2 regions of the Bacillus sp. BC05(2025) genome follow, and region 2 is predicted to be linked to the other one. Evidence: a T-box and tRNA genes for the amino acid it is inferred to sense, from the RefSeq annotation. Region 2 holds a T-box; the other holds one or more tRNA genes.
What was found. The T-box of region 2 lies ahead of ileS (isoleucine--tRNA ligase). A T-box ahead of a tRNA ligase gene usually reads a tRNA of that ligase, here a tRNA-Ile.

Region 1: it encodes a tRNA-Ile, which carries the amino acid that the T-box ahead of ileS (isoleucine--tRNA ligase) is inferred to sense. The anticodon was not compared.

What each region holds. Positions count from the first base shown of each region.
Region 1 is NZ_JBWYRA010000003.1:136,121-142,905, forward strand. It holds gene ispG (flavodoxin-dependent (E)-4-hydroxy-3-methylbut-2-enyl-diphosphate synthase) at 1-428, opposite strand, end outside; gene ACZ76X_RS11355 (hypothetical protein) at 593-958, opposite strand; gene ACZ76X_RS11360 (DUF1189 domain-containing protein) at 1,012-1,776, opposite strand; tRNA gene ACZ76X_RS11365 (tRNA-Ile) at 2,019-2,092, shown strand; gene sodA (superoxide dismutase [Mn]) at 2,314-2,925, shown strand; gene ACZ76X_RS11375 (MFS transporter) at 3,042-4,319, shown strand; gene ACZ76X_RS11380 (peptidoglycan D,D-transpeptidase FtsI family protein) at 4,429-6,555, shown strand.
Region 2 is NZ_JBWYRA010000004.1:393,453-400,237, reverse strand. It holds gene ACZ76X_RS16235 (M36 family metallopeptidase) at 1-816, opposite strand, end outside; gene ileS (isoleucine--tRNA ligase) at 1,146-4,247, opposite strand; T-box leader at 4,301-4,540, opposite strand; gene ACZ76X_RS16225 (tetratricopeptide repeat protein) at 4,790-6,785, opposite strand, start outside.

The DNA.
Region 1 (6,785 bases), on a different contig from region 2:
TTTTCTAAAATGTGACGCTCTAATGAACCTGCGTTTACACCGATACGGATTGGAATACCGCGTTCTTTTGCTGCATTTACAACAGCTTCTACTTTATGGCGACGACCAATGTTACCTGGATTGATACGTACTTTATCAATGCCACCTTCAATTGCTTTTAAAGCAAGGCGATAATCAAAATGAATATCAGCAACAAGTGGAATGTTGATTTGTTTTTTAATATCAGCAATAGCATTTGCTGCGCGTTCGTCTGGAACAGCAACACGCACGACTTGACAGCCAGCTTCTTCTAAACGTTTAATTTCAGCAACTGTTGCCTCAACATCATGTGTTTTTGTTGTTGTCATACTTTGTATAATTAATTCATTATTACCGCCAATTGTTAAATTACCGACTTTAACTGGACGTGTTTTTGTACGATGAGTCATTTCATTCACGAATAGATCGCTCTCCTTATAAAAGAAGTTTCTTATTTAGTCCCTTATATCAATGAAAGTATACGTGATACAGGGCTATAGAAACCGAAGTGCTCGGTTTCACTTTTACTATTGTATCAGCGCCTTTATGTAATTGACAAGGATTAAGTGATTGCTTATTGATATAACGGGAATTTATAAGACTTTCCAAGTTGTATTTTTGTAGCGGATGTATTTTTATTTAATTGTTTAAAATCATCAATTACTTTTTCGATAGAAGGAATTTTCTTCTTATTAATTGCTTCTGTAATGGAAAGAACCGTATCACCTGTTTTGACTTCGATTGTTTTATAAGTGACATCTGTTTCTTTTTCCGCTTTGTTCTCTTTCTTTTGTTTCGTATCTGTACTTTCTTTTTTTATCGTTTCGGCCGCATTTGTCTTTTTATATGAACTTAACATCGGTAAAGTGCCGATTTTTATATCGTAATAAAATATATAACCAAGAACAAGCACGAATAAGAATATACCTAATCTTTTCATATTCTTCACTCCTTTGCTAGGAATATATGCTTGTCCAAAAAAAAAATGCCTATTTAGGCATTTTTTTCGTTCGGTTTTGGAACTTCTTTAATTGTTAAATATAGGACAATTAAAACAACTGCGATATAAATGAATGTTGAACCAGGTACAACGATTTTGAATAAATCCATAATCATAAAGAAGATTGTTGGAATTGTGTAGCTGTAAGCAGTTAACGTCCATACTTGCTTATAAGATAATTTACGTTGACCACTCATAGCAGAACCGATAAACGCAAGTAAAGTAATTCCTAAGAAAGTAATAAACAGTTGGAATAGGTATACTAACACGCCAATAACTGCTAATAAAATTGGATAAATACTATCGAATACAGAAATAAAATCTTGCAAATCTTTCTTCTCAAGAGATGTCCCTAATAAATCATTGTAGGAGTATGTTTGTGTTTGACCATTTCCTATAGAAACTACTTTATCTTTTAAAATAAATAAACCAGTTTTATTCTGATATTTTTCTATATCTGTTGTGTTTGGGTCAAATACGAAAAGGGCATCTCCCTCTTCTTTTTGAATAGGTTGCTCAATATCAGCTTTTAGTTCACCATTTTCGATTTTAAAATCAGGTAAATCTTTTTCAATTGCTTGATTTACCATAGTAACACTATCTTGGATAAAGCTACCGTAAAAGAATGTTCTTGGAATAGTAGTGATTAGACAAAGTAGCATAATATACAAAATTGTTTTTCCGATTTTTTGAAAACGGAATAACGCCATATCTTTAGGCGAATATACGCTTTTGGCTAATTGGGTAAATATGGACATAGATTCACTTCCTTTATGTATGTATAAAATCATTGTAACGTAGGAATCTAAGGAATCTCAAGATATATTATATTTACATATAGTGGAGATAACTAAATTTCTTTTTATTAATTTTCTTCTTTTAAACGAGAAAAATACAATTGACACTTTTCTTTTTTATATGGTAAATTTATCTTACATTTCTTAAAGAATATATCCGATAGGAATTCCTTTATTTGATGTATTGTTACATACATAATTGTGGACCCTTAGCTCAGCTGGTTAGAGCAGACGGCTCATAACCGTCCGGTCGTAGGTTCGAGTCCTACAGGGTCCATATCCATTTCACATGTTTATTATGTCAGCAGGAAGCTTCCTTGTAGAAGGGAGCTTTTTTTACGGAATATATGAGCATTTTAATTGAAAAGAAGTGGGAATTTTGCTACTTTAATGATAGCAAGACAATGTGATTTATTTGTTTGCACCCTATGGCAATTAGGGTAGAATGAAGTTGTATGTCACTTAAGTGGCAATACATAAACTGGGAGGAATATAACAATGGCAAAACACGAATTACCAAATTTACCTTATGCGTATGATGCTTTAGAGCCTCACTTTGACAAAGAAACAATGAACATCCATCATACAAAACATCATAACACGTACATCACAAACTTAAACGCTGCTTTAGAAGGTCATGCAGAATTAGCTGACAAAAGCGTAGAAGAATTAGTTGCAAACTTAAACGAAGTACCAGAAGCAATCCGTACAGCAGTACGTAACAATGGTGGCGGACATGCTAACCATACATTCTTCTGGACAATCTTATCTCCAAACGGCGGCGGACAACCAGTAGGCGAACTTGCAACTGCAATTGAAGCGAAATTCGGTAGCTTCGATGCATTCAAAGAAGAATTCGCAAAAGCTGGCGCAACTCGTTTCGGTTCTGGTTGGGCTTGGTTAGTAGTAAATAATGGTGAGTTAGAAGTAACAAGCACACCAAACCAAGATTCTCCTCTAACTGAAGGTAAAACTCCAGTTATCGGTTTAGATGTTTGGGAGCATGCTTACTACTTAAATTACCAAAACCGTCGTCCAGACTACATCGGTGCATTCTGGAACGTTGTAGATTGGAACGCTGCTGAAAAACGTTACCAAGAAGCAAAATAATTGTAATAACGATAGAAAAAGCTAGGAGAATGCTCCTAGCTTTTTTCTGTACTTTCCTTTTACATAATTGGGCTTGTCTTTGGAAGACTAGAACATGAAGTAAAGGAGAGTTGTGTATGAAGTGGAAACATGTAATTGGTGACGTTGAAGTGAATCGGGATTTAGTGTTATTACTCCTTATCGGAGGTTTATACACGCTCGCAATTTCTTTATCGAATACGTTTGTTAACATTTATTTATGGAAACAAACACAAAATTATGTGAATCTTGGCTTGTATAATTTGGCCAGCGTTGTATTGCAGCCTCTCACATTTCTTGTAGGTGGGAAATTAGCGAAGCGTATTGATCGCTCAATCTTGTTACGAATAGGTGTAGGCACGCTCGCGATTTTTTTTATCGTTGTTTTAGTAGCGGGGAAAAGCGCTTCTCACTATATTTTATTGATGGGGGCTCTTTTAGGAGTCGGATATGGTTTTTACTGGCTCGCGTTTAACTTATTAACATTTGAGATTACAGAACCAGAAACAAGAGATTTCTTTAACGGATTTCTTGGGCTTCTTACATCCTTCTCTGGCATGATTGGACCGATAGCAGCTGGATACACAATTTCACGTATGGAAAAGTGGAGTGGTTATACGGTTATATTCTTTCTTTCGTTACTGTTATTTGCAATTGCTGTCATTTTAAGCTTTTTTGTATCTAAGAGAGAATGTGAAGGACGATATGAAATTGTACAAGTATTGAAAGAGCGGCAAATTGATAAAAATTGGGGAAGAATTACACGTGCTCATTTTTTCCAAGGGTTGCGAGAGGGAACGTTTATTTTTGTTATTTCAGTGTACGTGTATTTAGCAACTGATAGCGAGCTTGCATTAGGGAAATATAGCTTAGTAAATTCGGCAGTATCATTTGTGTGTTACTATTTAGTCACTCGTATGTTAAAGAAGGAATGGCGGAAAAAAGCAATTTTGCTTGGAGGCATTATTTTATATGCTGTCGTATTTTTAGTTATATTCAACGTTACATACACAAAATTACTTATTTATGCAGCGTGTATCGCGATTGCATACCCCATATTACTCGTTCCGTACGGATCCATGACATATGATGTAATTGGTAGAGCGAAAAATGCGAGAGAGTGGCGAGTTGAGTATGTAGTTGTTCGGGAATTGTGGTTAAATGCAGGAAGAATTTGCTCGATTTTAAGTTTTTTATGTGCTGTACTATTCTTCCCTCCTGAAAAAAGTTTGCCGTACTTATTATGTATTTTAGGTGCAGGACATTTTCTTATTTATTTTGCAGTTAAAAATGTCAAATATAATGAGGGAAATGCGAGTAAAACAAGTGTTGTAACGCAAGGGACCACGCAGAATCAAACAGAACCAGAAGGTTAACTTCTCGGTTGTTTTATGCTAGAATAGAAAAAGATGTAAGACAGCAGTGAGGACACCTGTATGAAGGTGTCCCTTTCACATTACATAGCTGTTGGTAGAGGGGGTTTGTATGGGCAAGAAGCAGAAACAACAAAAGAAAAAGACTCACGTTCCTTTTCGGTTAAACGTGCTGTTTTTCTGCGTGTTTTTAATGTTCTCCGCGGTTATTGTAAGGCTTGGTTATGTACAAATTGTTCGCGGTGAGGAATATAAGAATGAAGTGGAGAGGAAAGAAAACTCGACGATAAGTAATCCTGTACCACGTGGGAAAATATTTGACCGTTATGGGCGAGCTGTAGTAGATAATGCAGCTGTACGTACGATTACATTTACAAAAATGAAAGGATCAACTGCAGAGGCTCGCTTAGAAACAGCGAAAAGGCTAGCAGATTTGATTGAGGTACCGACAGATAAATTAACAGATCGCGATAAAAAAGATTATTGGCTTGCTATTCATAAAGAGGAAGCGAAAGAAAAAATTACGAATAAAGATCGTCAAGATTTTAAAGATAAAAAAATTGACGATAAAGAATTAGATGAGCGTCAACGAAATCGCGTGACAGAAGAAGAAGTGAATCAATTATCCGCAAAAGATTTAGAAGTACTAGCGATTAAAAGCAAAATGGACGGCGGATATGCAATGACACCACAAGTCATTAAGAAGGATGCTACAGAACAGGAATATGCGATTATTAGTGAAAATCTAGCAACATTACCGGGTGTAGATACGAATGTTGATTGGGATCGAAAATACGTTTATGATGATTTGTTCCGAAGTGTACTTGGCGGGGTGTCAACGTCTGATGAAGGTTTACCGAGAGAAAGACTAGATTACTATCTTGTTCGTGATTATAATCGAAATGACCGCGTAGGGAAAAGTTATCTTGAGCAGCAATATGAAGATAGTTTGCACGGTAATAAAGCGGAAGTGAGAAATATTACAGATAAAAACGGTAATATTTTAGAAACGATTAATGTATCAAAAGGACAAAGTGGTAACGATCTAAATTTAACAATTGATATGGAATTACAAAAGCGTGTAGAAGAAATTATCACGAAAAATTTATTGAGATATAAAGGGGGACAACCTCTTTTAGATCGTGCATTCGTTGTAATGATGAATCCAAAAAATGGTGAAGTTTTATCTATGGCAGGGAAACAGTTAGTGGAAGAAAATGGCGAAACGAAAGTGCAAGATTTCGCATTAGGAACGATGACAAGCTCTTATCCGATGGGATCAACTGTAAAAGGTGCGACAGTACTTACAGGATATCAAACAGGTGCAATTCAACCGGGTTCAGTTCAACTTGACGAACCAATTAGATTAAAGGGAACGCCACAAAAATCTTCTTGGAAGACGATGGGATATATTAATGATTTAACAGCATTAAAAATGTCTTCTAACGTATATATGTTTAAAACAGCGATGAATCTCGCAGGTGTTCAATACGTAAGGGGTGGTACGTTAGATATACCACAAAAAGCATTTGATACGATGCGTTATTATTTCGGACAGTTTGGACTTGGTGTAAAAACAGGTATTGATTTACCAAATGAATCTGCGGGTCAAACAGGCAGAGGGAATCAGCCAGGTTTCCTATTAGATTTATCAATTGGACAGTATGATACGTATACACCACTTCAATTAGCACAGTATGTTTCAACAATTGCAAATGGTGGTTACCGTATGCAACCGCAAGTTGTAAAGGAAATTCGTCAACCGTCAGTGAAACCAGAAGAAACTGGAAAAGTTGTTCATTCAATGGAACCAAAAGTACTAAACCGTATCGATATGCCTGAATCACAAATTAAACGTGTTCAGGAAGGATTTAGACAAGTATTTAATGAGTCTGGTGGTACAGCTGCGAAATACTTTACAGGCGCACAATATAAAGCTGCTGGTAAGACAGGTACAGCTCAAACTGTGTATGGCGGAGATAAAGAGATTGGTAGAAAAGCAAACGGTGAGCGTAAAGAAACATATAACTTAACATTAGTAGGTTATGCGCCACTTGAAGACCCTGAAGTAGCATTTTCTGTTGTTGTACCTTGGGTAGATGATAAATCAGGTATTAACGGATATATTAGCCGTGACATTATGGACGCGTACTTTGATTTGAAAAAAATAGAAAATGGTGAAGCTACAAAAGAAGAAATAGATAATAAAAAGAAAAATAAAGAGCAAGATGATGAATAAAAAAGTTGTAAAAAAAGCACACTATCTGAAAAGATAGTGTGCTTTTTTTTATGGTTCATGCATACGTTTTAATAAAGTGGACAAGCATATCATATCGGGAAATTAAGGGGCCTTGTAAGTGATACGTATGCATTTCTCTATGGGAGATAACGATTTTATGGACTAATTATTAGTGAAGATGAATGGTGGTTACGGATTAGAATTTCACCTAATGTTGATTCTTGTGGAAC
Region 2 (6,785 bases):
TGTATAGTTAAATTGTAAATTCGTAGATTTCGTTTTCGCTTTTGAAGAAATCGTTACATACTCTCCAATTAAAAATCCTGTTCCGTCTAAACCTTTTAACGTAACAGTCTTCAATTGGTTCGTTAGAGCTGTTGAATCTGCATCATTATTATCTTTTAAGCCTACATTACTACCGCTAGATACGACTGGGTTAGGTAAAAATACTTTTCCTGATCCTTCTGCTTTTCGGTTTATATCAACCTTTTTAATTAACTTTCCGTTTTCCGCATCAATAAATGTCTCCCATGCACCAAACGGGTTATTAGAATGGACTACAACTTTATATACTGGACGAGCAATTCCTTCTTCCACAATATATCCGAATTCTTTCTCTGTAGGAGCCCATAAGTTTTGCTCACTTGCTTCTCCAACATACGCCATTGATTTTTGTATTGCATCTTTTTCACTAATTTTTGTCGTTACTTCCTTCACACCTTTAACGGATTGATAATCAGAAACAGCAAGTACTCCTTTTCCCTCTCCGTTAAGAGTAACTGTAATTTGCTTTGAAAATACAGGTGCACCATTAACAACTTGTTGAAACCTAACATATGAAGCTACTGACGTTTCTGTTGTAGAAATATATTGTAAGTCTGAAAGGTCTGATTTTAATCCATACTGCGAAGCATTTTCTTTTAAATATTCAGTTGCTTTTTTCTGCGGTGAATAAGCCTCTAGCTTTACTTGTTGCTGTTTTTCCAATGCTGAAACTGTAGTAATCGTCCCCATTACTAACGGCACAGTCATTGCCATTGCCACCATTTTTTTATTAAACATAGAACCACTCCCCCTAATAAAGTAGCTCAACCTTATCCCATTACCACTAGGCAATCATTCCCCACAAAATGGGATAAAAATTGAATCTACGAGTAATTCTCTATAAACAATTCTATTACCTTTCCATTTAAGGTGAGTGAAATTTTCTCAATATTTATGTGTGAAATAAAAACAATACTTTAGAAAGAAATTTACACAGTATTTTAATTAGCGTGGTGTGGAGAAACAGTTTTACTAGAGGGATCAATCGAATGGATTATGAGGAAATTAGCCAGATAAATTTCCATCATACAAAAAGGAAGTTGGAATCATTCCAACTTCCTTTTTCTTTATTGAGCCGCGCTTAATTTAATACGGACTTTTGTCTCACCTAAAGATAGTTCCTCGTCTTCATTCGTTAAATGACCAAATTCAAATCTCTTAACGAGTAAATTTTCTTCCAATAAATCTTTATGGTTCGTTAATGTTCGCTTTAGTTCTTCCTCTGTATCAAGAATAACATCGACTCGTAAATTAACCGGTAAATTTAGTTGCTTACGATATTCTTGAACCGCTCGAATAAATTCACGTGCTACTCCTTCTTGTAACAATTCTTCCGTTACATTCGTATCTAACATAACTGTATATTGTCCGTTAGTCGTATTAGAGAATCCTGATTTTGCAACTTTCTCTACTACTACATCTTCAGCTGTTACCACTACTTCTTCTCCTGATGTAGCTTCGTAAACTGCTCTTCCTGTGGATACAAAGTTTTGTACTTCTTCTTGTGACAGTTGTTTTAACCAACCATTTACTGCATTCACACTTTTACCAAACTTCGGCCCAGCCGTTTTAAAGTTCAGCTTTAATTGATAAGACGTATATTTTGTTTCATCAAGTTCAACATGGAATGCCTTCACATTTAACTCATCCATGACGATATCACGATAAGATTCCCAATCCATATCATTTTCATTATGTGCTAGTAATACAAGTTCTGCTAACGGCTGTTTTACTTTTAAAGAATGCTGATTACGGTTACTTCTTCCCAGTTCAACAACTTGTAAAACTGCATCCATTTCCGCTTCTAATTTCGGCTGAAGTAGTGATTCATTTACAACTGGATAATCCTCTAAATGAACGCTATTTCCAGTTAAATTTAAATGAATATCTTCAGCGACAAACGGTGTAAACGGTGCAATTAATTTACTAATTGTCACAAGCACTTCATGAAGTGTCTCATACGCAGCTGCTTTTTCAGCATTCATACCAGATTCCCAGAAACGATTACGTGATCGTCTTACGTACCAGTTACTTACTTCATCTACAAGCGTCGCGATTTCACGAGCTGCATTCGTAAATTGATAATCATCAAGTGCAGTTCTCACTTTTTTCGTTGTACTATGCAATCTTGATAATACCCATTCATCCAATTTCGTCCGCTTTACATCATACGTTTCTTTTGGATTATACTCATCTAAATTTGCATATAAAACATAGAAGCTATACACATTGACTAATGTATCTACAAACTTAGATTTTGCTTCCAGTACTGTTCTTTCAGAAAAACGTTTCGCATTCCACGGAGCACTGTCAACAAGTAGCGCCCATCTTAAAGCATCTGCACCAAACTGATTTACTAGATCAACTGGATCTAGTGCATTCCCTTTACTTTTAGACATTTTCTGTCCTTCTTCGTCTAATACATGCCCTAGTGATAACACTCGTTTATAAGGCACTTTTCCTGTATATAGTGCTGATACTGCTAATAAACTATAAAACCAGCCACGTGTTTGATCAATACCTTCTGCAATTACATCTGCTGGAAACTGTTCTTCAAATAACTCTTTATTTTCAAATGGATAATGATATTGCGCAAATGGCATGGAACCACTATCAAACCAAACATCAATTACTTCTGGTGTACGATTCATCGCACTTCCGCATTTTTCGCAGCATACTTGCACTTCATCTACATATGGCTTATGCAATTCTAAATCTTCAGGTGTTTCTTTCGTACTATGCTTTCTTAAATCAGCAATGCTTTTCGGTGCGAATTGATGATCACAACTTTCACATTCCCATACGTTTAATGGTGTTCCCCAATATCTATTCCGACTAATATTCCAGTCCACCATATTTTCTAAAAACTTACCGAAGCGTCCATGTTTCATATGATCTGGATACCAAGTAACAGAATCATTATTTTGTAAAAATGTATCTTTAATTGCAGTTGTTCGAATTAACCAACTCTCTCCTGCATAATAAAGAAGTGGTGAATCACAGCGCCAGCAATGTGGATAGCTATGTTCATACTTTTCTTTATGGTATAGTAAGCATTCCTTCGCTAAATAACGAACGATATCCACGTCACAATCTTTTACAAACTTCCCTTTCAAAAATGGAACTGCTTCTGTATACTCGCCTTTCTCATCTACAACATGCAAGAATGACAATCCTTCACTTTGCACGACTCTATAATCGTCCTCCCCGTATGCTGGAGCGATATGAACGAGTCCTGTACCACTATCTGTCGTGACAAAATCCGCTGCGATAACGTGGTAACCATTTGTAACTTCCTTCATTGGAAATGGCGGCATATAAGATGTATTTACTAATTCTTCGCCTTTATGAACAGATAATACTTCATAGTCTTCTTTTAATACATCTTGTACACGTTCTTTCGCAACAATGTATACATAACCTTCTTGTTTCGCTTTCACGTATTCCATATTTGAATGTACAGCGAGCGCAACATTTGCTGGAAGTGTCCAAGGTGTTGTTGTCCAACCTAGAAAATATTCATTTTCACTATCTTTCACTTTGAACTTAACTGTTGCACTTAAATCTTTTACTGTTTTATACCCTTGTGCAACCTCATGTGAACTTAGTGAAGTTTGACAGCTTGGGCAGTATGGTGAAACTCTATGTCCTTTATACAATAAACCTTTTTCATGAATCGTCCCTAGAATATGCCATACACTTTCGATATATGGATTCTCTAACGTAACGTATGGATCATCCATATCTACCCAGTAACCGATGCTTTCAGTGAATTCACGCCACTGCTTCTCATATGTGAATACACTCTCTTTACACTTCTTAATAAATGGCTCGATTCCATACTCTTCAATTTCATGTTTACCAGAAATACCGAGTTGTTTCTCCACACCTAGTTCTACAGGTAAACCGTGTGTATCCCATCCCGCTTTTCTTAACACTTTATAACCAGCCATCGTTTTATATCTTGCTACTACATCTTTAATTGTCCGTCCAAGTGCATGACCTACATGTGGTAATCCATTCGCCGTTGGTGGTCCTTCATAAAAAACAAAAGATTGTGCGCCTTCTCGATTCTGAATTGATTGCTCGAAAATACTTTGCTCGTTCCACTGCTTACGAATGCGTGTTTCTCTCCCTACAGCTGACTCTTTTACATCTACTTTCTTCATCTACAATCACTCCTTTGAATATTTTAAAGCACACAAAAAACCCGTCCCTACGAAGTAGGGACGGGTTTAACCGCGTTACCACCCTAATTCTATTAGCTCTTCGCTAATAGCACTTAGCAACGTACTATCATACGTGTTCTTTGTAACGGTAGACATCCGTCCGGGCTTACTCTCTTTCAGCCTCAGCTCCTCGGAGATGATTTTCAAATAACGTCTGCACACCGGCTTTCAGCAACATACCGGCTCTCTGGGGAACAGTACACTATTTTACTCTTTCTCGTCTTCAGATTTGTATACTTTGTTAAAAGTTATTTTATGCCATTAGGCGATAAATTGTCAACTAATTCAAAATATATTTTATCCCGCTTTAATGGGCAGTAAGAACCCCACCTCAAAATGCAGCGAAAGCAAAGAAGTTAGGTGGGGGTCGGGCTGCCCATAAAAGTCCGATTGGTGAGGGCTAATAATCAGTGGGGGATGAAGAACCCCCCACTGATTAAAGTTTCACTTTATTTATGTCCTTTTTCGCTCTTCTTATACAATTACTTTTCAAATTCTCGCAATACTGCTAAATTTTCATTATTCTCGATAAGTTCAGCAAAAAATCCTGACTCATCCTCACGAAGTACAATTTCAAGCTCTTTCCTCGCCTCTTCATTTCTGTTTAACTGTGCTAAATAACAAGCACGATCGTATCTCGCTAACAAATCACTCTCATCAATTTTCAATGCTTCATTTGCTATTTTCTCTGCCTTTATTGTTTGGCCGGCACCATGATAAGAAGATGCTAAAGAAAGAAGAATCGCTGTTTCATTCGGATGATGTATAGAAGCATTTTCTAATACGTGAATTGCCTCTTCAAACCATTCTTGGCTTTGATATATTTCTCCTAAAGCAAGAAACGCTCTACTTACAAACGGTGTTTGCTCCGTTAATTGTAAAGTAATCTTTTCTGCTTTTCTTTCTTCTCCCATTTTAAAGAATACTTGTGCTTGTAAAAGAAGCGTATCATAATCATCTGGTAACTCTCGAACCATTTGCTTCGTTAATTCTGAAGCATCCCGTAACCTATCTTCTTCCTCACACTCTATGAAAAGATTTACAAGTTGCTTCGCTACATCGTAATCCCATTTACTTTCTAATGATGTTTGCAATACATCTATCGCCTCTTTATACATCGCCACATTCTCGTAAAATAGTGCAAATCGCTGCGCTGCCATACTATTTTTTTGATTTAACTTTAATGAGATTTCATATAAATCAATGATTGTAGTAATAATCGAAATTTCTTTCGCACGGTTTTTCATGCGATAAAAAGCTCTTGTAATTATGGATTTCTTCGGCTGTTCATTTTGTTGACGTTCAATCCATCTTTCCGTCACCGCAGATGCTGCATACATAAATGCCATACTTCTTTCAGCTTTTTTCACTTTTAATGTATGAAGAAAATCTCGTATGTTAGACCATTTCTTATGTTGTTCTATCGCTTTTACATATACATCAAATATACGTTCATTATTCACATCTTTTTGTATCAATTTCATCGCAACTTCAATTGCTTTTGCATTTCTATTTTTCACTAGTACTTTTGCATAATGATATAAAACTTCTGTATGCTCACCATCTAATTGTAGCGCATATTCAATCTGTTCTTGTTCTTTATCTATTTCATCCATCGCTCCATACACATATGCAATCGCATCTAATCGCCATATTTCAGGTACTCCGTCCGCTAATTGTTCTAGTTCAGTCAGCAACTCTTTCTGAAGATTCATTTCTACTGAAAGCTGTGCCAAATATTCCATATTAATGTGCAACGGCTCTTCTTTCATCGCCCGAACCATATGACTTTGTTCTTTAGAACGGTTTTCTTCTTTTTCGTATATTTCCGCAAGCTGTAAATGTACACCGACAAAATTCCCATCAACCTCTAAACATGTTTCATACGCTTGTTTTGCTTCCGTCAATTGTCCTAATGCCATAAGTGTTTCACCAATTCGATAATACGGTAATGCCGTTTCTTTTTGTTCTATCGCCTTATTATATCTTTTCATTGCCTGGCCGTACTGTCCAATCGATTCATATAAAATACCTGTATAACAGTCATATTCACTTACGTCATTTCTTTCTTTTTGTAACGTTCTTAAGAACGCTATTCCTCGTTGTACAAATACGGTTCCTTTAATTCGATTCACATATTCATCTAACGCACTTGCTACATTATATTCGCTCTGCTTTATACCACTCTCTAACTTAGACAATGCTACTTTAAATCCTTCTTCACTTCCACCAAGTTCAACCTCAGCATCCCATAAAACCATTCCTGCGTTCATAAGAAAATCTTGGCTCTTTTCAATTTGTTTTTCAATACTGAGAATATATTCTTTCGCTTCCTTATATTGTTCTCTTGCCATATAAACTTGTGTAAGTCCGAAGTGAGAATAAACATCATCATGATTTTCTTCCAAAGCACGAGTATACAATGTTTCTGCTTCTTCCAGACTATCATTTTGGAAATGGTAATCACCAAGTTTTACG